3 regions of the Streptomyces sp. NPDC088400 genome follow, and region 2 is predicted to be linked to each of the others. Evidence: riboswitches for the same ligand, from Rfam matches in the RefSeq annotation. Region 2 holds a riboswitch; each other region holds the start of a gene.
The links. Region 2 has a riboswitch for thiamine pyrophosphate ahead of ACIQD6_RS30925 (thiamine ABC transporter substrate binding subunit). Riboswitches for the same ligand answer to the same signal wherever they lie in the genome.

Region 1: another riboswitch for thiamine pyrophosphate. It lies ahead of thiO (glycine oxidase ThiO); the one in region 2 lies ahead of ACIQD6_RS30925 (thiamine ABC transporter substrate binding subunit).
Region 3: another riboswitch for thiamine pyrophosphate. It lies ahead of thiC (phosphomethylpyrimidine synthase ThiC); the one in region 2 lies ahead of ACIQD6_RS30925 (thiamine ABC transporter substrate binding subunit).

What each region holds. Positions count from the first base shown of each region.
Region 1 is NZ_JBIVMZ010000004.1:563,780-574,136, reverse strand. It holds gene ACIQD6_RS13850 (hypothetical protein) at 198-1,118, opposite strand; gene metF (methylenetetrahydrofolate reductase [NAD(P)H]) at 1,170-2,087, opposite strand; gene thiE (thiamine phosphate synthase) at 2,347-2,994, opposite strand; gene ACIQD6_RS13835 (Rv2175c family DNA-binding protein) at 3,089-3,454, opposite strand; gene ACIQD6_RS13830 (NAD(P)/FAD-dependent oxidoreductase) at 3,805-5,070, opposite strand; TPP riboswitch at 5,271-5,384, shown strand; gene thiO (glycine oxidase ThiO) at 5,382-6,650, shown strand; gene thiS (sulfur carrier protein ThiS) at 6,692-6,892, shown strand; gene ACIQD6_RS13815 (thiazole synthase) at 6,898-7,692, shown strand; gene pknB (Stk1 family PASTA domain-containing Ser/Thr kinase) at 8,129-10,069, shown strand; gene ACIQD6_RS13805 (deoxyribonuclease IV) at 10,076-10,357, shown strand, end outside.
Region 2 is NZ_JBIVMZ010000015.1:192,637-202,993, forward strand. It holds gene ACIQD6_RS30885 (peptidoglycan DD-metalloendopeptidase family protein) at 1-415, opposite strand, end outside; gene rpsB (30S ribosomal protein S2) at 693-1,640, shown strand; gene tsf (translation elongation factor Ts) at 1,733-2,569, shown strand; gene pyrH (UMP kinase) at 2,727-3,515, shown strand; gene frr (ribosome recycling factor) at 3,681-4,238, shown strand; gene ACIQD6_RS30910 (phosphatidate cytidylyltransferase) at 4,238-5,305, shown strand; gene ACIQD6_RS30915 (histone deacetylase) at 5,597-6,088, shown strand; gene rlmN (23S rRNA (adenine(2503)-C(2))-methyltransferase RlmN) at 6,241-7,347, shown strand; TPP riboswitch at 7,425-7,550, shown strand; gene ACIQD6_RS30925 (thiamine ABC transporter substrate binding subunit) at 7,656-8,726, shown strand; gene ACIQD6_RS30930 (ABC transporter permease) at 8,804-10,357, shown strand, end outside.
Region 3 is NZ_JBIVMZ010000005.1:343,893-354,249, forward strand. It holds gene ACIQD6_RS15655 (IclR family transcriptional regulator) at 1-442, shown strand, start outside; gene ACIQD6_RS15660 (SsgA family sporulation/cell division regulator) at 545-979, shown strand; gene ACIQD6_RS15665 (YibE/F family protein) at 1,097-2,584, opposite strand; TPP riboswitch at 2,665-2,809, shown strand; gene thiC (phosphomethylpyrimidine synthase ThiC) at 2,802-4,646, shown strand; gene ACIQD6_RS15675 (hypothetical protein) at 4,841-5,677, opposite strand; gene ACIQD6_RS15680 (metallophosphoesterase) at 5,824-6,924, opposite strand; gene ACIQD6_RS15685 (LacI family DNA-binding transcriptional regulator) at 7,170-8,282, opposite strand; gene hisC (histidinol-phosphate transaminase) at 8,695-9,774, shown strand; gene ACIQD6_RS15695 (cytochrome ubiquinol oxidase subunit I) at 10,070-10,357, shown strand, end outside.

The DNA.
Region 1 (10,357 bases), on a different contig from region 2:
CGCACCTCCGGTCCGAGCCGCACGCTCCGGTCCGAAGAGCTTCCCGGCACAGCCAGAATCTCCCGGGGAGGGTGACTGGCCTGCCGGGGACTGCCTGTCGGGCGAAGGGCTGCCCGGCCGACGGTCCGCCGCGCCACGGCCCATCCGGCGAGGCCACTGACCACTGCACCGCTGGCCGCTGCACCGCTGACTGCCCGTCAGTAGCGGTACTGCTGGTCGTTGTAACCGGGGTCGTAACCGGGGGGCTGCGGCTGGTCCCCGTCGCGGTCGCGCTGCTGCGGGACCCAGACCCCGCCGGGCGGAGTGTCGTTGCCGTACTGCTCCTGCCCCCCGTAGGGGTCGGCGTACTGCTGCTGGCCACCGAAGCTGTCGTACGAACCGTACTGCTGACCGCTGTTGGCCGAGCCGACGTACGGGTCGGAGTACGCGGCGTACTGCTGCTGGCCGTTGCCGTAGTCGTACTGAGCCGCGTAGTCGTCCTGGCCGGTGTAGCCGCCCTGGTCCGCGTAGGTGCCCTGGCCGGAGTAGGCGTCCTGCGCCCCGTACGTTCCCTGGCCCACGGGCTGCTCATAGGGGTAGGTGCCGTATCCGCCGCCGTACTCGTTCGTGCCGGAGTGGTGCGGCTGTCCCGGTGTCCGCGCGTCCTGGGCCGCGTCGTTGTAGACGCCGTACTGCCCGGTTTCGTCGGGCATCGGCTCCGGCTCGTACACCGGGGAAGTCTCGGCGGCCGACGGCGCCGCCTCGTACGCGGCGGTGGTCTCGGCGGCGGAGGTCACCGGCTCGTACTCCAGATCCGAGACCTCCAGCGCGGGCTCACGGTCGGCGGCCTTGCCACCGGGCCTGCGACGGCGGCTGGCCCCCGGGCGGCCGCCGATCGCCCACCCCGTGGAGAAGCCGCGGCGGAAGGAGAGCGTCACATAGGTCTGGCCGATCGCGAACGCGATCGTGCCCACGGCGATCACGAAGACGGAGGGCACCAGGACACCGAGCACCACACCCATGAATCCGGTGAAGGCGAGCAGGCGCCAGCGCAGTCGCGCCTTGTACTGGAGCAGCACCTCGCCCAGCAGCCACAGTGCCACGATGCCGAACGCGATATAGAGGACCGTCCAGCCCATGCCCGCCCCTCTCTTGCGGTCACCGCCCCGGGACAAGGCGGGTACGGCCGGTCACGACTGCTCGTGCAGTCCGAGATTCTCGTAGATTTCGAGCGTCGCAGTGGAGTTGTTGAGTGTAATGAAGTGCAGGCCGGGGACGCCCTCGGAGAGCAGACCGGCGCAGAACTCCGTCGCGAACTCGATGCCAATGGAGCGTACAGCGGCGGGATCGTCCTTGACCGAGAGGATCCGCTCTTTCAACTCCCGCGGGAAGACCGCGGTACTGAGCTGCGGCAGCCGCTCCAGCATCTTGACGCTGGTGACCGGCATGATCTCGGGAATGATCGGTGTCGCGCAACCCGCGGCCCCGACCCGGTCGCGCAACCGCAGGTAGCCCTCGGGTTCGAAGAACATCTGCGTGATCGCGTAGTCGGCACCGGCCCGGCACTTGTCCACGAAGTGGCGTATGTCCGAGTCCCAGTCGGAGGAGCGCGGATGCATCTCGGGGAAGGCCGCCACCCCGACGCAGAAGTCCCCGGACTCCTTGATGAGGCTGACCAGTTCGGCGGCGTAGCGCACGCCCTGCGGGTGCTTGACCCACTCACCCATGGGGTCGCCGGGCGGATCGCCGCGCACGGCGAGGATGTTGCGGATCCCGGCGTCGGCATACTGCCCGACCATGTTCCGCAGTTCGGCGACGGACTGGCCGACCGCGGTGAGATGCGCCACCGGCGTGAGCGTGCTGTCGGAGGCGATCTGCTGGGTGGCCTTGACGGTGCCCTCGCGGGTGGAGCCGCCGGCGCCGTAGGTCACGGAGACAAAGCTCGGGGCCACCGCTTCGACCCGGCGCAGCGCGTTCCAGAGGTTGCGCTCACCCTTCTCGGTCTTGGGCGCCCAGAACTCGAACGAGAAGGAAGTCTTGCCGGTCGCGAGGAGATCACGCACGGTCAGTGCGTGATCCGATCTGGTCGAAGCTGTGCCAAGGGCCATACATGCAGGCTATCGATGGCACGGCGCTCACCCAACCGTGCCAGGGGATTTGCCGGGTTTGCCGGTTAACTGTCCACTGTTCGGACACCTACGACCGACCGGCGAACACCCGTGAACACCCACCGGACACCCGCCGGACATCCGCCGGGCGACTGCCGTGCCGTACGGCACCACGCCCACTGACCCGGTGCGTCCACACCTCACCCGGTGCGTCCACGCGTCACCCGGTGCGTCGGCCGTCACACCGCGCGGTCACCCGTCACAGCGCGCGTTCCCGCACCCGCTTGGCCAGTGCGGCCGAAGCCTCTGCCGGGTCGTCGGCCTCGGTGATCGCCCGCACGACGACGACCCTGCGGGCACCGGCGTCCAGCACCTCGTCGAGACGGGCCGCGTCGATCCCGCCGATCGCGAACCACGGGCGCTCCGTGGCCAGCGACGCGGCATGACGCACCAGATCGAGCCCCGGCGCGTGACGGCCGGGCTTGGTCGGGGTGGGCCAGCACGGGCCCGTACAGAAATAGTCCACGCCTGGTTCGACGGCAGCCGCGTCCACCTCGGCCTCGGCATGGGTCGAACGGCCGATCAGCGGGGCCTCCCCGAGGATCGCGCGGGCCGCGGGGACGGGCAGGTCGCCCTGTCCCAGATGCAGTACGTCGGAGTCGATGGCATGCGCCACATCGGCGCGGTCGTTCACGGCCAGCAGCGCGCCGTGGCGGCGGCAGGCGTCGGCGAAGACCCTGAGGTGGTCCAGCTCCTCGGCCGCCTCCATGCCCTTGTCCCGCAGCTGCACGATGTCCACGCCCGAGGCGAGCACGGCATCGAGGAACGCGGGAAGGTCCCCCTGCCGCTTGCGCGCGTCCGTACAGAGGTAGAGCCGGGCATCGGACAGCGCATGAGCCGTGGGCATGAAAAAAGATCCCCCGTCGGGTCGGCGGTGTACGGCGACTGATGACCGCGCGGCGCGGTCATGGCGTCGCCGTACACCGCGAGTGATGGTCTCGTCAGACGGCGAGCGCCTGGGCCCGGCGCTTCACCTCCGTGCCGCGATTCTCACTGAGCGCCTGCGCGGGCGTGCCCGGCAGGGTCGGGTCGGGGGTGAAGAGCCACTCAAGCATCTCTTCGTCGGTGAAGCTGTCGTCCTTCAGGAGCGTCAAGGTCCCGGCGAGGCCCTTGACGACCTTGTTGCCGTCAATGAAGGCGGCAGGCACCTGGAGCGTCCTGTTCTCGCCGCGGCGCACCGCGATCAGCTGGCCTTCCTTCACCAGCTGCCGCACACGCGTCACCTCGACATCGAGCATTTCCGCGATGTCGGGCAGGTGAAGCCAGGCGGGGACGAGAGCATCGATCTTTGCGTCAATCTCGGTCACAGGACAAGCGTGCCATCTGGGACTGACAGACGGTACCCGAGGCACCCCGGACGTGGTCATCCTGTGCCGAGGGCGTGGTGGGTCACTGTGGACCGTGGGCCCAACAGAGGCACCGCGCGCACCCCGGACGTGGTCATCCTGTGCCGAGGGCGTGGTGGGTCACTGTGGACCGTGGGCCCAACAGAGGCACCGCGCGCACCCCGGCCGTGGTCATCCTGTGCCGAGGGCGTGGTGGGTCACCGCAGGTGGTGAGCCCGACAGAAGCACCGCAACGCACACGCACCGCACCCCTGACGTGGTCATCCCGCACTCACCCCGTACCGTCACGGTCGCACACCGTCACCGAGCGCTCAGACAACAGCCTTCCGCAGCGGCACCGACGGATCCGCTGCCCGCTCCCGGTCCAGCCGCGCGCCCGCCTCGATCAGCTTGCGGCCCTGCGCGAGATCCCGGGGCCTGCCCACCGCCAGCAGCCCCACCAGCACCTCTTCCCGCAGCCACACCACCGACCAGGCGGCCCCCGCAGGATCACCGCGCCACACCAGCGTGTCGGCGAACTCGTGGTGGCCCGCGTACTGCACGAAGCGACCGAACTGCTCGGACCAGAAATACGGCACCGGATCGTAGACCTGCTCGGTCTCGCCGATGACCTGGGCGGCGACCGTACGCGGCCCCTGAAGCGCGTTGTCCCAATGGTGTACGAGCAGCCGCTCGCCGTAGCGGGCGGACGGGAAGGAGGCACAGTCGCCCACCGCGTACACCTCGGGCAGTGAGGTCCGCAGCCGCTCGTCCGCCGTGACCGAGCCGTCCGGACCGAGGGCGACGCCCGAGCCGGTGAGCCAGCCTGTCGCCGGCCGTGCCCCGATGCCGACGACCACCGCGTCGGCGGGCAGCTGCCGGCCGTCCGCGAGGACGACCGTGCCGGGTTCGACGCCCGCCACACGCGCGTGCGTCAGCAGTTCCGCCCCGCTCTCCGCGTACCAGTCGGCCATGGGCGCGGCGACCTCGGCGGGCAGGGCGCCCGCGAACGGCGCGTCCGCCGCCTCGACCACCGTCACGACACAGCCCGCCGTACGGGCGGCCGTCGCGAACTCGGCGCCGATCCACCCCGCGCCGACGACCACGATCTCCTGCCGCTGCTCCAGGATCGGGCGCAGCCGTTCCGCGTCGTCCAGCGTGCGCAGCAGGTGGACGTGGGAGACGCCCTCGGTGCCGGGCAGCGGCACCGGCTCCGCGCCGGTGGCGATGACCAGGATGTCGTACGGAACGGGGCCGACGGGGGTGTCGAGTTCCCTCGCGGACGCCCGCAGCCCGGTCACCTCCAGCCCGAGCCGCAGGTCGACGGCGAGCCCCTCGAAGTCGATGTCGAAGGCCGAACCGGCCGTCTGTCCGAGCAGCACCGCCTTGGAGAGCGGCGGCCGGTCGTAGGGCGGGTGGGGTTCGGCACCGATCAGGGTGACCGGGCCGCCGTAGCCCTTCTCCCGCAGGGCCACCGCGGTCTGTACGCCGGCCATGCCCGCGCCGACGATGACCACGCGCGGCTGTTCCGTCCGCCCCTGCCCCTGCCCCTGCCCCTGCCCCTGCTGATCCTGGCTCTGACCCTGATCCGTCCACATCCGCTGCTCGCTCACCCGATCACCTTAGACAGCTGATGATCCGTCAGGAAAGGAGCCTCTCGTCCAGCCCGGCGCGGCAGCGGGCGAGACCGGCGTCGACGGAGCCCCCCGGGGGCCGGGGGAACGAGTCCGCCCGGCGAACGGGCCCACGCGAACACTCCCCTACTGCGCCCGGGAACAGGGCGTTAGTCTGGCCGTCGACACTACCTCGCGGGAGTCCGGGCGCACCGGGCTGAGAGGGAGGCCGAGGCAGCCTCCGACCGTACGAACCTGATCCGGGTCATGCCGGCGAAGGGAGGGGCTGGACGCCCATGCAGTCATCTCATACAGCTCATACGCCCGGTCGAGAACCCCGTACGAGCACCACCGGTACGGGCGGTACGGACACGGGTTCCGACGTGCTCGTCATCGGCGGCGGGATCATCGGCCTGGTCACCGCCTGGCGGGCGGCGCAGCGCGGATTGCGTACCGCCGTCGTGGACCCCGAGCCCGGTGGCGGGGCCGCGTGGGTCGCGGCCGGCATGCTCGCCGCCGTCACCGAACTCCACTACGGCGAACAGGCATTGCTCGGGCTCAATCTCGCCTCCGCCGAGCGTTACCCGCGCTTTGTCGCGGAGCTGGAGGAAGCCGGCGGCCAGGACACCGGCTATCGCGCCTGCGGCACCCTGGCCGTCGCCCTCGACACCGACGACCGCGCCCAGCTGCGCGAGCTGCACGCCTTCCAGCAGCGCTCGGGGCTGGCCTCGGAGTGGCTCACGGGCCGTGAGTGCCGGCGCCTGGAACCGATGCTCGCGCCGGGCGTGCGCGGGGGCCTGCGGGTGGACGGCGACCACCAGATCGACCCGCGCCGGCTGGCAGCGGCCCTGCTGACGGCCTGCGAGCGGGCCGGGGTGATCTTCCACCGCGCCTGGGCCGACCGCCTCTCCGTCGTACGGGACCGGGCCGCCGGCGCCGTACTCTCCGACGGCCGTACGCTCACCGCCGACCAGGTGGTACTGGCGGGCGGCAGCCTCAGCGGCAGGCTCGCGGGCGTACCGGACAACATCACGCCGCCGGTACGGCCCGTCAAGGGCCAGGTCCTGCGGCTGACCGTCCCCGGCCCGTACGCGCCCTTCCTGTCCCGGACGGTACGGGCGGTGGTGCGCGGCAGCCACATCTACCTCGTACCGCGCGCGAACGGCGAGCTGGTCATCGGCGCCACCAGCGAGGACCTCGGCTGGGACACCACGGTCACCGCGGGCGGGGTGTACGAGCTGCTGCGCGACGCCCACGAACTGGTCCCCGGCATCACCGAGCTGCCGCTCACCGAGACCCTCGCCGGACTGCGCCCCGGGTCGCCGGACAACGCGCCGCTGCTCGGGCCCACCACGCTGCCGGGACTGCACCTGGCCACCGGCCACTTCCGTAACGGGGTCCTCCTCACGCCCGTCACCGGCGACGCGATGGCCGACGCTCTGACCACGGGCGAACTGCCGGAAGAGGCCCGGCCGTTCACGCCCCGCCGCTTCTCCCCCGACTCCTACTCCGCAGCCTCCGCCTCCGCAGCCTCCGTCTCCGTACATCAGGAGCAGCCCTCATGACCGGTACCAACGTCAACGCCAACGTCAACGCCAACGCCTCCGTGAACGTCTACGTGAACGGCGAACCACGCGAACTGGCCGCGGCCACCACGCTGGACCTCGTGGTCGCGACCCTCACCCCCGCGCCCTCGGGCGTCGCCGCCGCCGTCAACGAGACGGTGATCCCGCGCACCCGGTGGTCCGGCACGCGGCTCGGCGACGGCGACCGCGTGGAAGTCCTCACCGCCGTCCAGGGAGGCTGAGCCCCATGGCCGACGACCAGCTCACCATCGGTTCCACCACCTTCACCTCACGGCTGATCATGGGGACGGGCGGGGCGCCCAGCCTCGACGTACTGGAACGGTCCCTGATCGCCTCCGGCACCGAACTCACCACGGTCGCGATGCGCCGCCTGGACCCCACGGTCCAGGGCTCCGTCCTGTCCGTACTCGACTCTCTGGGCATCCGCGCCCTGCCCAACACCGCCGGCTGCTACACCGCCGGAGAGGCGGTCCTCACCGCCCGCCTCGCGCGCGAAGCGCTCGGCACGGACTGGGTGAAACTAGAGGTCGTCGCCGACGAACGCACCCTGCTCCCCGACCCGATCGAGCTGCTCGACGCGGCGGAGACCCTGGTCGACGACGGCTTCACCGTGCTGCCCTACACCAACGACGATCCGGTACTCGCCCGAAAACTGGAGGACGTCGGCTGCGCCGCGATCATGCCGCTGGGCTCGCCCATCGGCTCCGGGCTCGGCATCCGCAACCCGCACAACTTCCAGCTGATCGTCGAGCACGCGCGCGTCCCGGTGATCCTCGACGCGGGCGCGGGCACCGCGTCGGACGCGGCGCTCGCGATGGAGCTCGGCTGCGCGGCGGTGATGCTGGCGTCGGCGGTCACCCGGGCGCAGGAACCGGTGCTGATGGCCGAGGCGATGCGGTACGGGGTGGAGGCGGGGCGGCTGGCGTGGCGGGCCGGTCGGATTCCTCGGCGGCACTTCGCTACGGCGTCGTCGCCTGTGGAGGGGGTGGCGGCGCTGGATCCGGAGCGGCCGTTCTTCTGACGGCGGTGCGCCGTCCGGCGGGGGATGCGGGACGGTGCGGAGCGCCGTCCGGCGGGGGATGCGGGACGGTGCGGGTTTGTGGTGGGTGCGGGGGCCGGGGGCTCCGGAGGCGCATGTCCGGACTGCATGATTTACGCCGCGTGCGGGTTTCGTGGTCGGGTGCGGGCCGGTGTGCGGCACAAATCACGCTCTACGTCCGGACACGTCACCTCCTGCGCCCCCGTCCCCCTCCCGCCCGTCGCCTGGCTGCGCGCCGCCTCGTGGTTCCGTACGCCGCCCCCGGTGGGGTGATGGGGTCGGTGGGGGCTGAGGTTGGGGTGTGGGTTCCGGTCTGGGGTGGGGGTGCCCGGACGTTCTGGTTGGGTCGTCCGGCGAACCGAGCCCCAAAAACAGAGGGGCTACGGGAGCATCCGCTCCGGCTCGTAGACTCACCTGCGTGGATACGACCCTCAATGACCCCATCGTCGGGCAGGTGCTCGACGGCCGCTACCGCATCGACGCGCGTATCGCTGTCGGCGGTATGGCCACGGTCTACCGGGCCGTCGACACCCGGCTCGACCGCGTTCTCGCTCTCAAGGTGATGCACCCGGCGCTCGCCGCCGATGTCTCGTTCGTGGAGCGTTTCATCCGTGAGGCCAAGTCGGTGGCGCGGTTGTCGCACCCCAATGTGGTCGCGGTGTTCGACCAGGGTGCTGAGGGGGCGTATGTCTATCTGGCGATGGAGTATGTCGCCGGCTGCACGCTCCGGGATGTGCTGCGGGAGCGTGGCGCGCTTCAGCCACGGGCCGCGCTGGACATTCTGGAGCCGGTGCTCGCGGCGCTCGGCTCCGCGCATCGTGCCGGGTTCGTCCACCGGGACATGAAGCCCGAGAACGTGCTGATAGGGGACGACGGCCGGGTGAAGGTCGCCGATTTCGGTCTCGTACGGACCGTGGGTGATGTCACCAACACGACCGGGACCGTCCTCGGCACGGTGTCGTATCTCGCGCCGGAGCAGATCGAGTACGGCGAGTCCGACACGCGGGTCGATGTGTATGCCTGCGGTGTCGTTCTGCACGAGATGCTGACCGGCGCCAAGCCGCACGGCGGGGACACGCCCGCCCAGATTCTCTACCGGCATCTGAACGAGGACGTACCGGCGCCGTCGGCCGCCGTTCCCGGGCTCGCTGTCGAGTTGGACCAGCTGGTCGCGACGGCCACCGCCCGTGACCCCGATGTACGTCCGCACGACGCGGTGGCGCTGCTCGCCCTGGTCCGTGAGGCCCGTGCCGCGCTGAGTGACACGCAGTTGGACGCCGTACCGCCGCAGGCCAAGCCGGAGGCGGAGGAGGGCGTGGCCGCCGACGGTCGTACGACGGTGATCCCGCGCATCCTTCCCGCCGAGGACGTACCGGAGGAGGCGCGGGTCCAGCGCACCTCGCGGCTGGAGATGGCGCCTGCGGACCGTACGCCTCCGGACCGGCGGGCTCGCCCGCGGCGCCGCGTGGGAATGCCCCGGCGTGGCGTCCTCGCGACGATCGTCGCCGTGCTGCTGGTGCTCGGCGTGGGGACGGGTGTCTGGTACATCAACTCCGGGCAGTTCACCCGTGTCCCCTCGCTGCTCGGCCAGAGCGAGCAGGAGGCCAGGAAGCGGCTCTCCGACGAGGGGCTCGACGTCAAGGTCGGCAAGGACTTCAGCGATTCCTTCGCGCGCGGCACGGTCATGGGCAGCGATCCCGATCCGCGCGCGCGGATCCGGGGCAACGGCACGGTGACCATCGTGATCTCGCGCGGCCCGAAGATCGTCAAGGTCCCCGATCTGGAGAGCATGCCCCTGGCCGAGGCCAGGCGGACGCTGAAGAAGGCCGGGCTGGCTACGGGAGTGGTCAACCGGTCGTTCGACGACAACATCGCGCAGGGGACCGTGATCCGTTCGTCCCCGGCTTCCGGGACCGAGGTGCGGCCCGATTCCGGCGTCGCGCTGGTGGTGAGCAAGGGCAGCCCGGTCGAGGTCTCCGATGTGACCGGGGAGACCGTGGACGACGCGGCCACCGCCCTCAAGGAGGAGGGGCTCAAGGTCAAGATCGCCTCCGTGCGGGTGAACTCCCCCGTGGACGCGGGCTCCGTCGCCAGGCAGTCCCCCGCCGAGGGCTCTCAGCTGTCCCGTGGCGACACCGTCACACTGACCGTGTCCAAGGGCCCGCGGATGATCTCCGTACCGGATGTCACCGGGCAGACGACCGACGATGCCAGGAAGCAGCTGGAGGCGGCGGGCTTCGAGGTCAAGGTCGAGCGCGGGTTCCCCTTCCTGAACGACAAGGTGGACGAGCAGTCCGTCAAGGGCGGCGACAAGGCTCCCGAGGGCAGCGCCATCACCATCAAGACCAAGGGGATCTAGCCCGTCATGCGTAACCCTGTCGGTGGCCATGTCCCGGTGGCCGGTGGCCTCGCCACGACCGGTCTGCCCTACGCGCGTGAGCTGGGCGCCGAGACCGTCCAGGTCTTCGTGGCCAATCCGCGTGGCTGGGCGGCACCCGCCGGGAATCCGGCACAGGACGAGAAGTTCCGCGCGGAGTGCGCGGCCGAGCGGATCACGGCGTACGTGCACGCTCCGTATCTGATCAACTTCGGTTCGCACACCGAGGCGACGGCCGACAAGTCCGTGGAGTCCCTGCGGCACAGCCTG
Region 2 (10,357 bases):
GCGGCTCCACCGGCTCGTAGGTGATCCGCAGGGGCGGGGTCCCCGTGCCCGGCAGCGTGATCGACAGCACGCCGCGGCCCGCCACCCGGCCCGCGTGGGAGACCTGGCCCGAGGCCGCGGCCCGTACCGAGGTGCCCGGGGCGGCGGCGAGATCCACGCCGCGGTGACCAGGACCGTACGCGGAGAGCGGCGGCTCCCAGCCGCGCAGCACCACCGGGCGCACTCCCACCGGCCAGACCCGGCGGCCGTCCGGGCCGACGGCCGCGTCCACCGCCCCGGCGGTGGACGTACCGAACAGCGTCAGAGCGAGTGGAGCGAGCGCGAAGAGGAGAACGGGGAGGCTTCCCGTGCGTGGGAAGAGCGATCGGAACAATGACGCGAGAAGGGTGAGCGAAGCGATACGGGCAGTGATCATGCGTACAGCGTCGCCCGGATCGACCCAACCGCGCTGATCATGACCCGGTTCTGTGGAGTACCGACCGGTTGTGGACAACGCCGTCACCCGGGGGTGCGAAGGTCCCGTACACTTCTTGTGGCGATCCGGGTCACCGGGTCGACTTCGCACGCCCCGCCATCGGCCCCTTCGAGCCGATGCTCGCGCTTCTCGGTCCTTCGTGGCACAGCGCACCGGGGCGTCAGGCGCGACTGCCGTCCGGCGGACGCGACAACCGAGTACCTCAAGGAGTACGGCCATGGCCGTCGTCACGATGCGGGAGCTGCTGGAAAGCGGCGTCCACTTCGGTCACCAGACCCGCCGTTGGAACCCGAAGATGAAGCGCTTCATCTTCACCGAGCGCAACGGCATTTACATCATCGACCTGCTCCAGTCGCTGTCGTACATCGACCGCGCCTACGAGTTCGTCAAGGAGACCGTCGCCCACGGCGGCTCCATCATGTTCGTCGGTACGAAGAAGCAGGCCCAGGAAGCGATCGCCGAGCAGGCGACGCGCGTGGGCATGCCCTACGTCAACCAGCGCTGGCTGGGCGGCATGCTCACCAACTTCTCCACCGTCTACAAGCGCCTTCAGCGTCTGAAGGAGCTCGAGCTCATCGACTTCGAGGATGTGGCCGCCTCCGGCCTCACCAAGAAGGAGCTTCTGGTCCTCTCCCGCGAGAAGGCCAAGCTGGAGAAGACCCTCGGTGGTATCCGCGAGATGCAGAAGGTGCCCAGCGCCGTCTGGATCGTCGACACCAAGAAGGAGCACATCGCCGTCGGTGAGGCGCGCAAGCTCCACATCCCGGTCGTCGCGATCCTCGACACCAACTGCGACCCCGACGAGGTCGACTACAAGATCCCGGGCAACGACGACGCGATCCGCTCCGTCACCCTGCTCACCCGCGTGATCGCCGACGCCGTCGCCGAGGGCCTCATCGCCCGCTCCGGTGTCGCCACCGGTGACTCGAAGCCGGGCGAGAAGGCCGCCGGCGAGCCCCTCGCCGAGTGGGAGCGCGACCTGCTCGAGGGCGAGAAGAAGGACGACGCCGAGGCCGAGAAGCCCGCCGAGGCCCAGACCGAGGCGCCCGCCGAGGCCGAGGCCGAGGTCCAGACCTCCGCCGAGACGGAGAAGGTCGCCGACGCCGAGCAGGCCGAGGCGCCCGCCGAGGCCGCTGCCCCGGCCGAGGACACCGAGCAGGCCTGACCTTCACAGGTTCGGTAGTTGACGGCGGGGGCCCACCGGCCCCCGCCGTTCACCCGTAGATCCCTCAGACCGTCGAGAGAGAATTACAGATCATGGCGAACTACACCGCCGCTGACGTCAAGAAGCTCCGCGAGCTCACCGGCGCCGGCATGATGGACTGCAAGAAGGCGCTGGACGAGGCCGACGGCAACGTCGACAAGGCCGTCGAGCTGCTCCGCGTCAAGGGCCAGAAGGGCGTCGCCAAGCGCGAAGGCCGTTCGGCCGAGAACGGCGCTGTCGTCTCCCTCATCTCCGAGGACAAGACCTCCGGCGTTCTGCTGGAGCTGAAGTGCGAGACGGACTTCGTCGCCAAGGGTGACAAGTTCCAGGCCGTCGCCAACACCCTCGCCGCGCACGTCGCGGCGACCTCCCCGGCCGACCTCCCGGCGCTGCTTGCCTCCGAGATCGAGGCCGGCAAGACCGTGCAGGCGTACGTCGACGAGGCCAACGCCAACCTCGGCGAGAAGATCGTCCTGGACCGCTTCGCGCAGTTCACCGGCGGTTACGTGGCCGCGTACATGCACCGCACCATGCCCGACCTCCCGCCGCAGGTCGGCGTCCTGGTCGAGCTGGACAAGGAGAGCGCCGAGGTCGCCAAGGACGTCGCGCAGCACATCGCCGCCTTCGCCCCGAAGTACCTCAACCGCGACGAGGTCCCGGCCGAGACGGTCGAGAACGAGCGCCGCGTCGCCGAGGCGACCTCCCGCGAGGAGGGCAAGCCCGAGGCCGCCCTTCCGAAGATCGTCGAGGGGCGCGTCAACGGCTTCTTCAAGGACGTCGTCGTCACGGAGCAGGCGTTCGCCAAGGACAACAAGAAGTCCGTCCAGAAGGTTCTGGACGAGGCCGGTGTCGCCCTGACGCGCTTCGCGCGCATCAAGGTCGGCGTCTGAGTCCGTACGCGATCAACCAAAGACCCCGATAGGGTCTGACGCAGTCGTCCGCGTACGCGCCGGGCGATCGCAGATCTGACGAGGAGGCCATTGCCGCACTGGGAACCGCAAGGACCCCCGGCAATGGCCTTCTTCGTATGTGCACGAGGAGATCTCCATGGAACAGGCCGATACAAGCGACGACGGCAAGAAGCCCGTTGACCTGAGGGCCGACGACGCCAAGAAGCACGGCCGCGTCATGCTGAAGCTGTCCGGTGAGGCGTTCGCCGGCCGGGGCGCGCTCGGAGTCGACCCCGACGTCGTCCACGCCATCGCCCGCGAGATCGCCGCCGTCGTCCGGGACGGCGCCCAGATCGCGGTCGTGATCGGCGGCGGTAACTTCTTCCGCGGCGCCGAACTCCAGCAGCGCGGCATGGACCGGGCACGCTCCGACTACATGGGCATGCTCGGTACGGTCATGAACTGCCTGGCCCTCCAGGACTTCCTGGAGAAGGAAGGCATCGATTCCCGCGTCCAGACCGCCATCACCATGGGCCAGGTCGCGGAGCCCTACATCCCGCTGCGCGCCGTACGCCACCTGGAGAAGGGCCGCGTCGTCATCTTCGGCGCCGGCATGGGCATGCCGTACTTCTCCACCGACACCACGGCGGCCCAGCGTGCGCTGGAGATCGATGCCGAGGTCCTGCTGATGGGGAAGAACGGGGTGGACGGGGTCTACGACTCCGACCCCAAGACCAACCCGGGAGCGGTCAAGTTCGACGCCCTGGAGTACAGCGAGGTGATCGGCCGCGACCTGCGCGTCGCCGACATGACCGCCATCACGCTGTGCCAGGACAACAAGCTGCCGATCCTCGTCTTCGAATTGCTGACCGAGGGCAATATCGCGCGCGCGGTCAATGGTGAGAAGATCGGCACGCTCGTGAGCGACCAGGGGACCCGGAACTGATCCGGTGATCCGGGACCGATCCGGTGGCCCCGGGACCGATCCGGGGTGGCCCCGTACGGGGATGGACAAAGGCCTGCCGGTCGGACACCGTGCAGGAGAAGACGCGACGCAGGATCCGCCGGCCTATGAGCACGCCGGGCCCATCAAGACACGCAGGAGCAAGTGGTGATCGAAGAGACCCTCCTCGAGGCCGAGGAGAAGATGGAGAAGGCCGTCCTGGTCGCCAAAGAGGACTTCGCCGCGATCCGCACCGGACGCGCGCACCCGGCGATGTTCAACAAGATCGTGGCGGACTACTACGGTGCCCTGACCCCGATCAATCAGCTGGCGTCGTTCTCCGTGCCCGAGGCGCGGATGGCCGTGGTGACCCCGTTCGACAAGAGCGCGCTGCGCAATATCGAGCAGGCCATCCGGGACTCCGACCTCGGCGTCAACCCGAGCAACGACGGCAACATCATCCGGGTGGTTTTCCCGGAGCTGACCCAGGACCGCCGCAAGGAGTTCATCAAGGTCGCCAAGACCAAGGCCGAGGACTCGAAGATCTCGATCCGCGCCGTCCGCCGCAAGGCCAAGGAGACCATCGACAAGATGGTCAAGGACGGCGAGGTCGGCGAGGACGAGGGCCGCCGCGCGGAGAAGGAGCTCGACGACACCACCGCGAAGTATGTCGCGCAGGTCGACGAGCTGCTCAAGCACAAGGAAGCCGAGCTGCTCGAGGTCTGATGAACGACTCTTCCCGGGGGGCCCCGCCGACAGCTGGTTACTGGGGACCGTACGACCAGGGGGCTGCCCCGGCGGGTCCTGCCTACGATGGGCATGCCGCACAGCAGACTCGCCCCATGCCCATCGTGCCCGACGGACCCGCCGACGGCGGGGACCAGGACGACGACCGGGGGGCTGCTCGGCCGGGCGGCCCCCTGTTCCGCGACGAGACTCCGCAGGAGCCCATGGCCGCCCCTCCGCCGCCCCCGCCGAAGAAGCGGGCCGGCCGTGACCTGCCCGCGGCCATAGGGGTCGGAGTCGGCCTCGGCGCGGTGGTCGCGGCTTCGCTCTTCATCGTCAAGGCCGTGTTCATCGGCGTCATAGCGATCGCCGTGGTGATCGGACTGTGGGAGCTGACCTCGCGGCTCTACGAGAAGAAGGGCATCAAGGCCCCGCTCGTACCGCTGGCCGTCGGCGGCGCCGCGATGGTCGTCGCCGGATACGCGCGGGGAGCGGAGGGCGCCTGGGTCGCGATGGCCCTCACCGCGCTCGCGGTACTGATCTGGCGGATGACGGAACCACCCGAGGGCTACCTCAAGGACGTCACCGCCGGCGTCTTCGCCGCGTTCTACGTACCGTTCCTGGCCACCTTCGTCGCGATGATGCTCACCGCGCACGACGGTCCGGAGCGAGTGCTGATGTTCCTCCTGCTGACGGTGGTCAGCGACACCGGCGCGTACGCGGTCGGCTGGCGCTTCGGCACGCACAAACTCGCGCCGCGCATCAGCCCCGGCAAGACCCGCGAAGGGCTGGGCGGAGCCATCGCCTTCGCGATGGTCGCCGGCGCGCTCTGCATGGAATTCCTGATCGAGGACGGGGCCTGGTGGCAGGGACTGCTGCTCGGCCTCGCGGTCGCGGCCAGTGCCACGCTCGGTGACCTCGGCGAGTCGATGATCAAGCGGGACCTCGGCATCAAGGACATGGGCACCCTGCTGCCGGGCCACGGCGGCATCATGGACCGGCTGGACTCCCTGCTGCCCACGGCTCCGGTGGTCTGGCTGCTGCTGGTGGTCTTCGTAGGCTCCTGACCAGCCGATGTGTCGCGCGGGGGTTCGTTGTCCACAGGGCAGCGGGCCCCCTTCGTACGATCCGTAAGATCCGTACGATCCAGGTTCGGTACGAAGCGGAGCCAGGAAGCGAGGCGTCACATGGCCGGTGCGCATCCGATCGAGCCAGGAACCACGGGGGAGTCCGCGCCGCAGCGCGTCTGGTACACCTCATACGGCTCCAACACGCACCTTGACCGGCTTGCCTGCTACATCAAGGGTGGCCGGCCGTCCGGCGCCGGCAGGACATACCCGGGGTGCCGGGACCGGCGCATGCCCAGTCGGTCCGTTCCTGTGGAGCTGAGGGGCGCCCTCTACTTCGCCACGGAGTCGCCGGTCTGGGGCGGCGGGCGAGCCTTCTACGACCCAGAACCGGACGGGCGGGTCTATGCCCGCGCCCACCTTGTCTCGTCGGCGCAGTTCGCGGACATCGCGGCTCAGGAGATGTACAGGAGCCCGGGTGAGGACCTCGATCTCAGCGAGGTGCTCACATCGGGCGTCGCAAGGCTGGGGACCGGACGGTACGAGACGCTCGTGTGTGCGGGGCAGATGGACGGGCTGCCCGTCCTCACCTTCACCGCCCCTTGGGGGGTGGACGACGTGGCCTCGGTTCCTCCCTCTCGCGCCTACGTGCGTTTCCTCGCCTCCGGCTTGCTTGAGGCGGGGGCCTGGGACGCGGAGGTCGTGGCGGCCTACGTCGCCGCGTCGCGGGGGGCCGCCGGCCATTGGCCGGAACAGGCGATCCGGGACCTGATCGCGGAGTGATCCGCAGCTCATTCGCCCTGAGCGGCGATGCCGGCCGGGCCGTCCGCGGGCCGTCCGGGCGGGGCCGACGATGACCACTGACGACCGCTGACGACCCTACGGATCCACTGCCAAGCTGGTCACTGCGCGGGGTCTGCGACACTGGACGGACCATGCCTGTACCCGGAGAACTCACTTTCGTCGCGCCCCGCGGAGCCAAGAAGCCCCCGCGGCATCTCGCCGACCTCACGCCCACCGAACGCCGCGAGGCCGTCGCCGCGATCGGCGAGAAGGCGTTCCGCGCCAAGCAGCTGTCACAGCACTACTTCGCGCGCTACGCACACGACCCCGAGCAGTGGACCGACATCCCGGCCGCCGCACGCCAGAAGCTGGCGACGGAGCTGCTGCCCGACCTGATGTCGGTGGTACGGCACATCTCCTGCGACGACGACGCCACCCGTAAGACGCTCTGGCGGCTGCACGACGGGACCCTCGTCGAGTCCGTGCTGATGCGCTATCCGGACCGGGTCACGATGTGTATCTCGTCCCAGGCGGGCTGCGGGATGAACTGCCCGTTCTGCGCCACCGGACAGGCCGGTCTGGACCGTAATCTGTCCACCGCCGAGATCGTGCACCAGATCGTCGACAGCATGCGCGCCCTGCGCGACGGAGAGGTCCCGGGCGGTCCTTCCCGGCTGTCCAACATCGTCTTCATGGGCATGGGCGAGCCGCTCGCCAACTACAACCGGGTGGTCGGGGCGATCCGCCGGCTCACCGACCCCGAGCCCGACGGCCTGGGCCTCTCGCAGCGCGGGATCACCGTCTCGACGGTCGGTCTGGTGCCGGCGATGCTGCGCTTCGCGGACGAGGGCTTCAAGTGCCGGCTCGCGGTCTCCCTGCACGCGCCCGACGACGAGCTGCGCGACACGCTCGTCCCGGTCAACACGCGCTGGAAGGTCCGCGAAGTGCTGGACGCCGCCTGGGAGTACGCGGAGAAGTCCGGCCGCCGGGTCTCCATCGAGTACGCCCTGATCCGGGACATCAACGACCAGGCCTGGCGCGGCGACCGGCTGGGCCGACTGCTCAAGGGCAAGCGGGTGCACGTCAATCTGATCCCGCTCAACCCGACGCCCGGCTCGAAGTGGACGGCCTCGCGGCCCGAGGACGAGAAGGCGTTCGTCGACGCGATCGCGGCGCACGGCGTGCCGGTGACCGTACGGGACACCCGCGGCCAGGAGATCGACGGAGCGTGCGGACAGCTGGCGGCGTCCGAGCGCTGAGGGACCGAAGTTCGAGACGCTGAAGGTGGCGAGGCCGAAAAAGGCCCTCCATGTACTCTGGGTTCGAACGCATTACATATTTCCGACAGGGGAGCGCCACAGCGCTGAGAGTGCGGCACATGTCCGTGAGAGCGGGCAGCGGCCGCAGACCCTCTGAACCTTGCCCAGGTCATTCTGGGTAGGAAGTTCGGTCATCACTCAAGCTGTTGCGCCCTGCCCGCGGCCCGTTCCGTACGGACCCGGGCAGGGCCGCGTCTTCTCCTGGATATCCCAGGAGGAAATCAGTGAGCACCACCAGCATCAGACGGATGGCGGTCGGCGCGGTCGCCGCCGTCCTCGGTGTCCCGACGCTCGCCGCCTGCGGCGGTTCCGGGGCGTCCGACGACAGCGGTTCCGGGTCCAGGACCGTCACCCTCGTCAGCCATGACTCGTTCGCGGCCTCCCCTTCCGTACTGAAGGCGTTCACCCAGCAGACCGGCTACAAGGTCACGGTGCTGAAGAGCGGCGACGCCGGCGCGGCGCTCAACAAGGAGATCCTGACCAAGGGTTCGCCGCAGGGCGATGTCTTCTTCGGCGTCGACAACACCCTGCTCTCGCGCGCCCTCGACAACGGTCTCTTCACGCCGTACCGGGCGAAGGGACTCGACCAGGTCGAGGCCGGTGCGCAGCTCGACAAGGACAAGCACCGGGTCACCCCGATCGACACCGGCGACCTCTGCGTCAACTACGACAAGAAGTACTTCGCGGACAAGAAGCTCGCGCCGCCCCGGTCCTTCGACGACCTGGTCAAGCCCCAGTACAAGAACCTGCTCGTCACCGAGAACGCCGCGACGTCCTCGCCGGGCCTCGGTTTCCTCCTCGGTACGGTCGCGCGGTACGGCGACGACGGCTGGCAGGCGTACTGGAAGAAGCTGAAGGCCAACGGCGTCCAGGTCGTCGACAGCTGGGAGCAGGCCTACAACGAGAACTTCTCCGGCTCCGCGGGCGGCAGGAAGGCCAAGGCGGACCGGCCGCTCGTCGTCTCGTACGCCTCCAGCCCCCCGGTCGAGGTGCTCTACGCGAAGCCACGGCCGAAGGAGGCCCCGACCGGAGTCTCGACCGGCACCTGCTTCCGGCAGACCGAGTTCGCCGGGCTGCTGGACGGCGCGAAGAACGAGGCCGGCGGCAAGGCCCTGCTGGACTTCCTGATCAGTAAGAAGTTCCAGGCGGACATGCCGCTGAACATGTTCGTGAACCCGGTGGTCAAGGACGTCCCGCTGCCCGAGCTGTTCACCACGTTCGGCGCGACCGTCGACAAGCCGGAGACCGTGGCGCCCGACAGGATCGCCGCCAACCGTGAGCAGTGGATCCAGTCGTGGACCTCACTCGTCGTGAAGTAGCCGACGCCAAGGCGCCGGTCGGGCGGCCGGGGCGGCCAGGGCGGGCCGGGCGCGGGAACGTGCTGCGGCTCGCCCTCATGGCCGTGCCCGTCGCCTTCTTCGCGGTCTTCTTCGCGTACCCCGTGACCGCGATCGTCGGCCGCGGGCTCAGGGCCGGCGGCGTCTGGCAACTCGGCCGCGCCGGGGACGTACTGAGCCGTCCCGACATCCTCGACGTCCTGTGGTTCACCACCTGGCAGGCCCTCGCCTCCACCGCGCTCACCCTGCTGATCGCGCTGCCCGCCGCCTATGTCTTCGCACGCTTCGACTTCCCCGGCAAACAGCTGCTGCGCGCGGTGGTCACCGTGCCGTTCGTGCTGCCGACCGTCGTCGTCGGTACGGCCTTCCTGGCACTGCTCGGGCGCGGCGGGCCGCTCGACGACCTGTGGGGCGTACGGCTCGACACCACCGTGTGGGCGATCCTCCTCGCGCATGTCTTCTTCAACTACGCCGTGGTCGTACGGACCGTGGGCGGTCTGTGGTCGCAGCTCGACCCGCGCCAGGAAGAGGCCGCGCGCGTGCTGGGCGCCGGCCGGCTCGCGGCCTGGTGGCGGGTGACGCTGCCGGCCCTCGCACCCGCCGTCGCGGCCGCCGCCCTGATGGTCTTCCTCTTCACCTTCACCTCCTTCGGGGTCGTGCAGATCCTGGGCGGACCCGCCTTCTCCACGCTGGAGGTGGAGATCTACCGGCAGACCGCGGAACTGCTCGACCTGCCCACCGCGGCCGTGCTGACCCTGGTGCAGTTCGCGGCGGTCGGCGCGATCCTGGCGGTGCACGCGTGGACCGTACGGAGGCGGGAGACCGCGCTGAGGCTGGTGGACCCCGCGCAGACCTCGCGCAGGCCGCGGGGGACCGGCCAGTGGGCACTGCTCGGCGGGGTCTTCGGCACCGTGCTGCTGCTGATCCTGCTGCCGCTCGGGGTGCTGGTCGAGCGCTCCCTCGACGGTCCCGGAGGTTACGGTCTCGCCTTCTACCGGGCGCTCGGGGAAGTGGACGCGAGTGGCGGTACGTTCCTCGTGCCGCCGTGGGAAGCGGTCCGGAACTCACTGCTGTACGCCCTGGTCGCCACGGCCTTCGCGCTCGTCGTGGGCGGGCTGGCGGCGGCCGCGCTGACCCGGCGCGCGGGCCGGCTCGTCCGGGGTTTCGACGCGCTGCTGATGCTGCCGCTCGGTGTCTCGGCCGTGACCGTCGGCTTCGGCTTCCTGATCACACTCGACAAGCCGCCGCTGGATCTGCGGGCCTCCTGGATCCTCGTACCGCTCGCCCAGGCGCTGGTCGGCGTCCCCTTCGTCGTACGGACCATGCTGCCGGTGCTGCGGGCGGTGGACGGGCGGCTGCGCGAGGCGGCGGCGGTTCTCGGCGCGTCCCCGCTGCGCGCCTGGCGGGAGGTCGATCTGCCGCTGGTACGGCGGGCGTTGCTGGTCGCGGCCGGTTTCGCGTTCGCCGTCTCGCTCGGCGAGTTCGGCGCGACGGTGTTCATCGCGCGACCCGACCGGCCCACGCTGCCGGTCGCCGTCGCCCGCCTGCTGGGGCGGCCGGGCGAGCTCAACTACGGGCAGGCGATGGCTCTGTCCACGGTCCTGATGGTGGTG
Region 3 (10,357 bases), on a different contig from region 2:
CTACCGCGAGGGCGAGATCGAACTCATTTCCATGGCCGACAGCCCCGCGGCTCCCGCCGTCACCGAATGGGCCGACCTTCGGGAGACGGCCCACGCCCATGCCATCGGGCAGTGCCTGCTGAGCCAGCTCGACGAGGAAGCCCGCCGCGATCACCTGGACCGCCATCCCGTCCGCCCGCTCACGCCCTACTCCGTGCCGGACCGGAGCGCCCTGCTGGAGCGCATCGGCTCCCTGGGGCGGATAGAGCCGGTCGTGGAGCGTCAGGAGTATGTACTGGGCACGGTCTGCGCGGCCGTACCCATCACGGTCGGCTCCACGGCGGCCGCTATGGCCATTTCTGTACCCTTCCATCAGCAGGAGCGGCTACTTCCGGCGATCCATTGGTTACGCAGAGAGATTGGATCGCTCCTGAGCTCGCTAACCTTCTCTATCAGTATCTGAAAAACTACTCCTTGTGATCCGCTAGCGCGTACAGGACGATTGCGTCAAGAGGGTCAACGGGGATCATTCCCAGCCAATGCTTCATCTACTCCGGAGTGCACGATGCGCGAGTCGGTCCAGGCCGAGGTCCTGATGAGCTTCCTCGTCTCCGAGGAGCTCTCGTTCCGGATCCCGGTGGAACTCCACTATGAGATGGGGGATCCCTACGCCGTGCGGATGACCTTCCATCTGCCCGGCGACGCCCCTGTCACCTGGACCTTCGGGCGCGAGCTGCTGCTTGACGGCATCAATACGCCCAGCGGGGACGGCGATGTGCATATCGCCCCGACCGCGCCCGAAGATCTCTCCGATGTTCATATCCGGCTCCAGGTCGGCGACGATCACGCACTGTTCCGGGTGAGTGCCGCGCCGCTTGTGGCCTTCCTCGACCGTACGGACCGACTGGTCCCGCTCGGTCAGGAGCGCACCCTCGGAGACTTCGAGGGAAACCTGGAGGAGGAACTCGGTCGCATTCTCGCCGAGGAGAACGCCGGCTGAAACGAGAGATGCGGACGGGCCCGAGCGGTACATACCGCTCGGGCCCGTCCGCATGTCACCCCGACCGTTCCTGAGCCCGTACGGGACCTTCCGCCGTGGGCCGCCGGGCCGTGCGGGCTACTTCTTACGGCGTCGGCCGCTGCCGCCGAGCCCGCGTACCGGTGTGTTCTGCGTTGACGACGAGGAGACCGTCTCCGGCTCCGCCGGCCTCGGGCCTGGTGTCGGAGCCGCGGGCACTGGTCCAGCGGTCCCATGCCCTGCGGCACCATGCCCCGCGGTCCCATGTGTCGTGGTCCCCGGGCCTGCCGGCTCCGGGCCGGGGGACGGCACGGCCGGGGTCCGGCTTCCCGGCGCCGACCGGTCGGCGGAGACCACCAGTGCCGCCAGCGCCGTGGTCACCGGCACCGAAGCGACCAGGCCGATCGAGCCCACCAGCGTTCGGACGATCTCCTCCGCCACCAGCTCGCTGTTGGCGACGGTACCCATGCTCGACTGCGCGATCGAGAAGAGCAGCAACAGTGGCAGCGCCGCACCCGCGTAGGCGAGGACGAGCGTATTGACCACTGAGGCGATGTGGTCCCGGCCGATCCGGATGGCTGCCCGGTACAGAGCGCGCGAGCCCATCGACGGGTCCGCCTGGCGCAGCTCCCAGACCGCCGATGTCTGCGTCACCGTCACGTCGTCGAGGACGCCGAGCGAGCCGATGATGACTCCTGCCAGCAGCAGGCCGCTCATGTCGATCTCGGGATAGAGGCCATGGATCAGACCGGTGTTGTCATCGGTGTTGCCGCTCAGACTCGCCCAGCCGATGAAGAGCGACCCCAGCAGCCCGATCAGCAGCAGCGAGATCAGTGTGCCGAGAACCGCGACGGAGGTACGAGCCGTCAGACCGTGGCACATATAGAGCGCGATCAGCATGATCGCGCTGGCCCCGACCACCGCCACGATCAGCGGATTCGAGCCTTGCAGAATCGCGGGCAGGATGAACAGGGTCAGCACCGCGAACGAGACGGCGAGTGCGACGAGCGCCATGACACCGCGCATCCGTCCCACCACGACCACCGCGAGCGCGAAGATCCCGGCCAGCAGGGCCATGGGCAACTTACGGTTCACGTCAGTCACGGAGTACTGAAGATCACGGGGAGCGTCGGGGGCGTAGGCCACCACAACGCCTTGTTTCACGTGAAACTGCCGAGGCGCGTCCGGCTGGACGACCTCGAGGAAGGTCCGCCCCTTGTCCTTGCCGGTCGTGACCTCGATCGTCGCCTTCTTGCACTTCCCGGTCTCCGCCTGCTGTGCCTCACGTCCCTGAGGCGTCGAGGTGTCACCGGTCGACGGCACCTGGGACGCATTCACGTCCTTGCAGTCGACCTGTTCCAGCTGCACCACCCGTCCCTGCTCCGTCTGCCGGTCGAAGCCGACACCGGTGCGCTCGTGCGACGGCGCACCCCCCGGCCAGAGCACGGCGAGCCCGACCACCACGGCGACCGCGAAAGGAATCAGGATCGCCGCGATGACTTTGCGAAGGTGCTGGGAGACCGGGGCGGCGGGTCCATGGCTGTGCGAATGGCCATGCGGTTCGTGGGACTGCTGTGGTGGGGTCACCGACCGATCATCGCAAGAAAGCTCAGCAAAGAAGGCCCCCTCTGTTCAGCACGCCGGAACTGACGCTAGCGTGGGGGCACCTTTGCACACGCGGGAGCTCGGAGCACCGGGCTGAGAGGGCGCTGACTGTGTAGGCCCGGGAGCATCTCCTGGACTCCTGCGCTGCGCCGACCGCTGAACCTGTTACCGGGTAATGCCGGCGTAGGGAGTAGGTCTCATGACCCATCAGGACGCACACACGCCTGCCTCCGGCTCGGAGACTCCGAGCGAGGCCGGACGGCCCATCGGCTGGCACAAGGGATACATCGAGGGTTCGCGCCCGGATCTTCATGTGCCGGTCCGCCAAGTGCACCTCACCAACGGCAAGGACGTGACGCTGTACGACACGTCCGGTCCGTACACCGACCCCACTGTCGACACCGATGTACGCCACGGCCTCGAGCCGCTGCGGGAGAACTGGATCATCGGGCGCGGGGACACCGAGGAATACGCGGGCCGACCGGCCCGCCCGGAGGACGACGGGCTCAAGCACACGTCGCCGCGCGAGGGGCTTCTCCGGAGCGGAGCGACCGATCTGCGGGGTCTCGACGCCGTCTTTCCCGGCCGGCAGCGCCGGCCGCGCCGGGGCCGGAGCGGGCAGGCGGTGACCCAGCTCACGTATGCCCGCCGCGGGGAGATCACCTCCGAGATGGAGTACGTCGCCATCCGGGAGAACGTGTCCCCGGAGGTCGTCCGCGAGGAGATCGCCGCAGGCCGTGCCGTACTGCCGGCCAACGTCAATCACCCGGAGATCGAGCCGATGATCATCGGCAAGCGATTCCTGGTGAAGGTCAACGCCAATATCGGCAACTCGGCCGTGACGTCCTCCATCGAGGAGGAGGTGGAGAAGATGACGTGGGCGACCCGCTGGGGAGCCGACACGGTCATGGACCTCTCCACCGGCCGCAATATCCACACCACCCGCGAGTGGGTGCTGCGCAACTCCCCCGTGCCCATCGGTACCGTGCCGCTCTACCAGGCGCTCGAGAAGGTCGACGGCAAGGCCGAGGAGCTGACCTGGGACATCTACAAGGACACGGTCATCGAGCAGGCCGAGCAGGGCGTCGACTACATGACGGTCCATGCCGGTGTACTGCTGCGGTACGTGCCGCTGACGGCCCGCCGTAAGACCGGCATCGTCTCGCGCGGCGGCTCGATCATGGCCGCGTGGTGCCTCGCGCACCACAAGGAGTCGTTCCTGTACGAGAACTTCGAAGAGCTGTGCGAGATCCTCGCGGCGTACGACGTGACGTACTCCCTGGGGGACGGCCTGCGGCCGGGCTCCATCGCGGACGCCAACGACGAGGCGCAGTTCGCCGAGCTGCGCACGCTGGGGGAGTTGAACTCGACCGCCAAGCGGCTGGGCGTACAGACGATGATCGAAGGCCCGGGACATGTCCCGATGCACAAGATCAAGGAGAACATCGACCTTCAGCAGGAGATCTGCGAGGAGGCACCGTTCTACACGCTCGGCCCGCTGACCACGGATGTGGCTCCGGCGTACGACCACATCACCTCCGGCATCGGGGCAGCGATGATCGCGTGGTGGGGCACGGCGATGCTCTGCTACGTCACCCCCAAGGAACACCTCGGCCTGCCGGACCGCGACGACGTCAAGACGGGTGTCATCACCTACAAGATCGCGGCCCATGCGGCGGACCTCGCCAAGGGGCACCCGGGGGCACAGGACTGGGACGACGCGCTCTCGGACGCGCGGTTCGAGTTCCGCTGGGAAGACCAGTTCAATCTGGCTCTCGACCCGGACACAGCGCGGGAGTTCCACGACGAGACCCTGCCGGCCGAACCGGCGAAGACCGCGCACTTCTGCTCGATGTGCGGGCCCAAGTTCTGTTCGATGAAGATCTCTCAGGACATCAGGCGCCGGCACGGCGGCGACATGGGGGCAGCCGGGGTCTCCGACGGTGAGGCGGCGGACGCGGCGGAGATCGAGGCCGGAATGGCGGAGAAGTCCCAGGAGTTCGCCGCGGCCGGTAACCGGGTCTATCTGCCGCTGGCGGACTGAGAGCCCGGCAGCGGGCGCCGCAGCACGGGCTGGGAGCCGCCTGGAGCCCCTCCGCGGGGGACTGAGTCGCTCAGGCGGGGCTCCTCCTGCCTCCGGGCTCCTCCAGGGCCGCAGGGCGCGGGACGCCACGGATCGGAGCACGGGTCGCTACGGATCCGAGTACGGGGCTCTACGGATCGGAGCACGGGCCGGGGCTATTCCGGCTTGTGCTCCGGTCCGCCGAAGTCGGGGCTGGTGAAGTCCGGGCTGGAGAAGGTCGGGCGCCGGCCGGCGGTGGAGCCTTCGCCGGGGCTGGAGTAGTTCGGGCGGCTGTAGCCGATCGTGGGGAGGGTCTTCACCGAGCGGGGCGGCCCCGGCGCGGCCGGGTCGGAGCTGGGGTCGGCCAGGGCGGCCCGGAGGAAGGGCAGGATGCCCCGCTCCAGCAGGGCGTGGCGCCAGGCTTCTCGTGCGCGGCCCACCTCGTCCGACAGCTCCCCGCCGCCCGTTTCCTCGGCCGGGAGCTGGGTCGCTCCGTTGCGCAGGGCCGTGATCAGCAGGCCGACCGCGGCGGCCAGGATGCCGACCACGGTGATGGCGCCGAAGAACCAGCCGACGGCCAGCATGCTGTTGGCGAAGGCGGGCGCCGGATCGAGTGCTTTGAGGAGGTAGCCGACGAGCAGGAAGATCGCCGCCGCGGTACCTCCGAGGACAGGCACCAGCACGGTGATGACGGCTGTGAACCCCGCGCCGGAATCCGTCTCTTCGCTCTCGTCCGGGGCCAGGACGGAATCGCGGACGGAGCCGGAGGCGACGGAGGCCGGCGAGCGGGATTCCTCGCGGATCGTCGCGTAATGCTCGTACTCGGCGGCGGCGGCCGTGGTGATCAGCGCTGTGGCGTTCAGGGCCATGGTGCGCAGTTGCTCGGCGTTGAGCCGCTTCCCGACCTCGGCGAGGTCGGGACGGTCATGCGCATTACGAAGTGCGTCGTCGAGGATCCGCTCGAAATCCGCGCGATCCTCGCTCAGCAGGTGCGGAGCGCTGTTCATGTGCATCCCCCGATACTCCGTAAGGCCTGGTTGCCCGTGTGGAACGGGCAGTTGGCGGAAACGGAGGAGAGCCTGCTACGGATAAGCCGATGGTAGAGCTGTTTCGGCTCAAGGTGACAGGGGGTTTGCGTAAATCACACGTCCGCGTGGATTCACTTATCCAGCGGAAGCTGTACCACCAGCAGCTTTCCCGCCATGGTGACGCCACCGTCCATGGCGATGGCAAGTCCATCGGCATATACGTGCGGCCCTTCCACCACTGGGTCCGTGTCGCCTTCGTCGTCCGACGCGTCTTCTGTGCCGACTTCGCCGAGGAGATAGGGAATCGGGCTGTGGCCGTGGACGACGCGGTGGCCGCCGTACTGGGAGAGCAGTTCCTGAACAGCCTGCGGGCCGCCCTCGTCACGGAACGCGAAGCGTTTGGTGAGCTTGCGGAACAAATCCCAGCATTCGTCGGCGTCATTGCGGGTGAGGATCTGATGAACGGTCTCGTTCACGTCCTCGATGGTGGATCCGTAGTCCAGATAAGCCGTGGTGTCGGAGTGCATCAGCAGATGCCCGTCCTGCTCGACGACCGCGTCGAGCCGGGACATCCACTGGAGATGGACGTCCTGGAGGCGCTCCATGTCGGTGCGCTGGCCGCCGTTGAGAAGCCACGCCGCCTGGAAGGTGGCGGTGCCCGCACCGGAGTTGACGTGGGTGTCGCCGAACCGCTTCGCGCCGATGAGCAGCAGTTCGTGATTGCCCATCAGGGCCTTGCAGTAGCCGCCGGCGGCGGCCGCTTCGGCGGAGAGCCGCATGACGAGGTCGATGACGCCGATGCCGTCGGGGCCGCGGTCGGTGAAGTCGCCGAGGAACCAGAGGCGGGCGTTGCCCGCCGACCAGTGGCCGTCCGCGTCGATGAGGTTCTGCTCGGACAGTGCGGCGACGAGTTCGTCGAGGTAGCCGTGCACGTCGCCGACGACATAGAGCGGGCCGTGGCCGTCGGGCCCGCTCGTCTCGGCAGCGGCCACGGGCACCTGGAGCGTGTCCCCGCGGTTGATCACCGGAAGATCGCGTGCGGTGGGCGTGTAGCCCTCCGGCGGCTCGTTGCTCGGGACCGCGTTGCCGGGATGCCCGGACGGGCCACCGGTAACGGGGCCCGTCTCCCCGGGCTCTCCTGACTGCACGGGAACCTGGGCGTAAGGCGGTACGCGGAAGTCGCGCAACGTCGCCGTACGCACCACAGGTCCCTGGCCGGCCCCCTGTGTCATCGACCCCTCCACCACCGTCGTGCCGCCGTACACCTCTCGGTCCTCGCCCGGTCCGGTGGGGGTGAGCCCACCGGCGATAGGACAAGGTCCGTGGTGTCGTGCGCCCATCATAGGAATGCCGCTCGCCCTCTGTGACGCACCAGGGGTGGTGAATCCGATTGCACCGCCGGATCTACGACCGTTTTCGCATGGGTCATCCGAAATGCGAATGGTCTGGTCCTTCGGTGATCCCCTGGGCGACTCGGTCAATCGCCCGTGGGGGACCGGGGCGCGCTCACCGTGGTGCGTGGCGGACGCCTTTGTGACGAGGTCCGGACGATCAGTTCGGTCGGTATGACCTGCTCGACCGGCCGGCCGGTGTCGAGACCTTCGATGGCGTCGATGAGGAGCTGGATGACGGCGGTGCCGATACGGCGTGGTTTGAGCGAGAGCGTCGTGATGGGCGGTTCGGTGGAGGCGTACACGGTGGACTCGCTGCAGCAGACCAGCAGCAGGTCCTCGGGTACGCGCAGCCCGTACCGCCGGGCGGCGGCGAGCAGATCGGTGCCGTTGGGGTCGAAGAGCCCGTAGACGGCGTCGGGGCGGTCGGGGCGGGCCAGCAGCCGGTCGGCGGCGACGGCCCCGGCGCACGGGTCGTGGGCGGGGTAGGACTCGTAGACCGGGTCCTGGCCGACGCGCTCGCACCACTGCAGATACGCGGTGGTGGAGAGCCGGGTGTAGGTGTCCGTGGTGGTGCCGGTGAGGAGGCCGATACGGCGGGCTCCGGCGTCGGCGAGATGGTCGAGGAGGCCGAGGACGGCTTCCTCGTGGTCGTTGTCGACCCAGGCGGTGACGGGGAGGGTGCCCGCGGGCCGGCCGTCGGAGACGACGGGAAGGCCCTGGCGGACGAGTTCGGTGACGACCGGATCGTGGTCGGAGGGGTCGATGACGACGGTGCCGTCGAGGGCGACGTTCGACCAGACGTCATGGCGGGATGTGGCGGGGAGGATGACGAGGGCGTAGCCGCGGGCGAGCGCGGCGGAGGTCGCGGCCCTGGCCATCTCGGCGAAGTAGGCGAACTCGGTAAAGGTGAAAGGTTCATCCCCGTACGTCGTCACGGTCAGGCCGATCAGGCCCGATTTGCCGGTACGGAGGGTTCGGGCCGCGGCGGACGGCCGGTAGCCGAGGCGCTCTGCGACTTCTCGGACATGGCGTCGTGTGGCGTCGGGTAAGCGGCCCTTGCCGTTGAGCGCGTCCGAGACAGTCGTGATGGAGACACCGGCTGCGGCGGCCACGTCCCGGATGCCCGCCCGACCTTGCCGGCTGCCCCGGCGGGTTGTGTCCGTCCGGCTCACCTGGTGTTTCCCTGCTGCTGTCATGGCGAGCCGATAGTAGGGCTCGGGCGGGCGGTAGGGCCGGTCGCATATTCACCCGTACGCAGTCACGTTTCTGCATGGTCGAAAATACCCAACGGCCATGGATGGACAGGAGGTTGGGGGGTGTAGCTACGTTCTTCCATGCAACGAGCGGGATGGACCTGTCGATGGGCCCATGTTTCGAAGAGGTCTCAACTCACCACTACGGGCGACGCGCGCCACGGCGCGAGCCACCGGCGCGCGTCAGGGCGTCAAGTGCTCCCCCTCGCCGCGGCCGTCTCCCGACGTGTCCACGCTTTCACGATGCCCGCCATTCGCAGCGGCCACGAATCCTCATAGGGTGAGCAGTATTGAAGCGGTGGTGTGAGCAGTATTGAAGCCGTATGGATCAGTGAACGGCCGAGGAGGACCTGCGGTGAGCGAGAAGAGCCCCAAGCTGCGAGCCGAGCTGGACGGCGTTCCCACGTACAAGCCGGGCAAGCCGGCGGCGTCCGGCGGGCCCGCCGCGTACAAGCTGTCCTCCAACGAGAACCCGTATCCGCCGCTTCCCGGGGTGATGGAGCAGGCGATCTCGGCCGCCGGGGTCTTCAACCGCTACCCGGACCTGGCCTGTACCGGCCTGACGAACGAGCTGGCCGACCGCTTCGGAGTGCCCGCCTCGCACCTGGCGACCGGCACGGGCTCGGTGGGCGTCGCCCAGCAGCTGCTTCAGGCCACCGCGGGCCCCGGTGACGAGGTCATCTACGCCTGGCGCTCCTTCGAGGCGTACCCGATCATCACCCAGATCTCCGGCGCGGCCTCCATACAGGTGCCGCTGACCGCCGGTGAGGTGCACGACCTGGACGCGATGGCCGACGCGATCACCGAGCGGACCCGGCTGATCTTCGTCTGCAACCCCAACAACCCGACCGGCACGGTGGTGCGCAGGGCCGAGCTGGAACGGTTCCTCGACCGGGTGCCGGGCGATGTGCTGGTGGTGCTGGACGAGGCGTACCGCGAGTTCATCCGGGACGCCGAGGTGCCGGACGGGGTCGACCTCTACCGTGACCGCCCGAATGTGGCCGTGCTGCGTACCTTCTCCAAGGCGTACGGTCTGGCCGGTCTGCGGGTCGGTTTCGCGATCGCGCACGAGCCGGTGGCCGCCGCGCTGCGGAAGACCGCGGTCCCCTTCGGTGTGAGCCAGATCGCACAGGAGGCGGCGGTCGCCTCGCTGCGGGCCGAGGACGAACTGATGGGGCGGGTCGGCGCGCTGGTCGCCGAGCGTGCGCGGGTGTACCGGGGGCTGGTCGGCCAGGGCTGGACCGTACCCGGGACACAGGCCAATTTCGTCTGGCTGCGGCTCGGCGGGCGCACGCTCGACTTCGCGGCGGCGTGTGAGGCGGCGGGCGTGGTCGTACGGCCCTTCGCGGGCGAGGGAGTACGGGTCACGATCGGCGAACCCGAGGCGAACGACCTGTTCCTGCGGTCGGCCGAGGCGTTCCGCAAGGAGCTGTAGCCGGGCCGGATGGCGGTCGGGCGGTGGGCGGGGGACGGTCCGGTTTCCGGTGAGGGACGGTCGTTCTCCGGTAGGGGACGGTCATTTCAGGCCGTCCCCTTGTTCGCGCTCTTGACGCGGGACGGTCCTCCGTCCTTCGGGGACCCCCCCCACGAAGATCCGGAAGGGCGTGCGACATAATGCTTGTGAATGTGAACGCGTTCACAAGCGTGTCCCGGTTCCCGCCCTTACGTCCAGGGCGAAAGGGGCAAGCTGCCGTCTGATCACGGCGATGCAAGGAGAAAGGAGAAGCGACGTGGAGCTCGCACTGGCGCCGGAGACCCTGGCGCGCTGGCAGTTCGGCATCACCACCGTCTACCACTTCCTCTTCGTCCCCCTGACGATCTCGCTCGCCGCGCTCACGGCGGGACTGGAGACCGCCTGGGTCCGTACGGAGAATCCCAAGTACCTCAGGGCGACCAAGTTCTGGGGCAAGCTGTTCCTGATCAACATCGCGATGGGTGTCGTCACCGGCATCGTCCAGGAGTTCCAGTTCGGGATGAACTGGTCCGACTACTCGCGGTTCGTCGGTGACGTCTTCGGC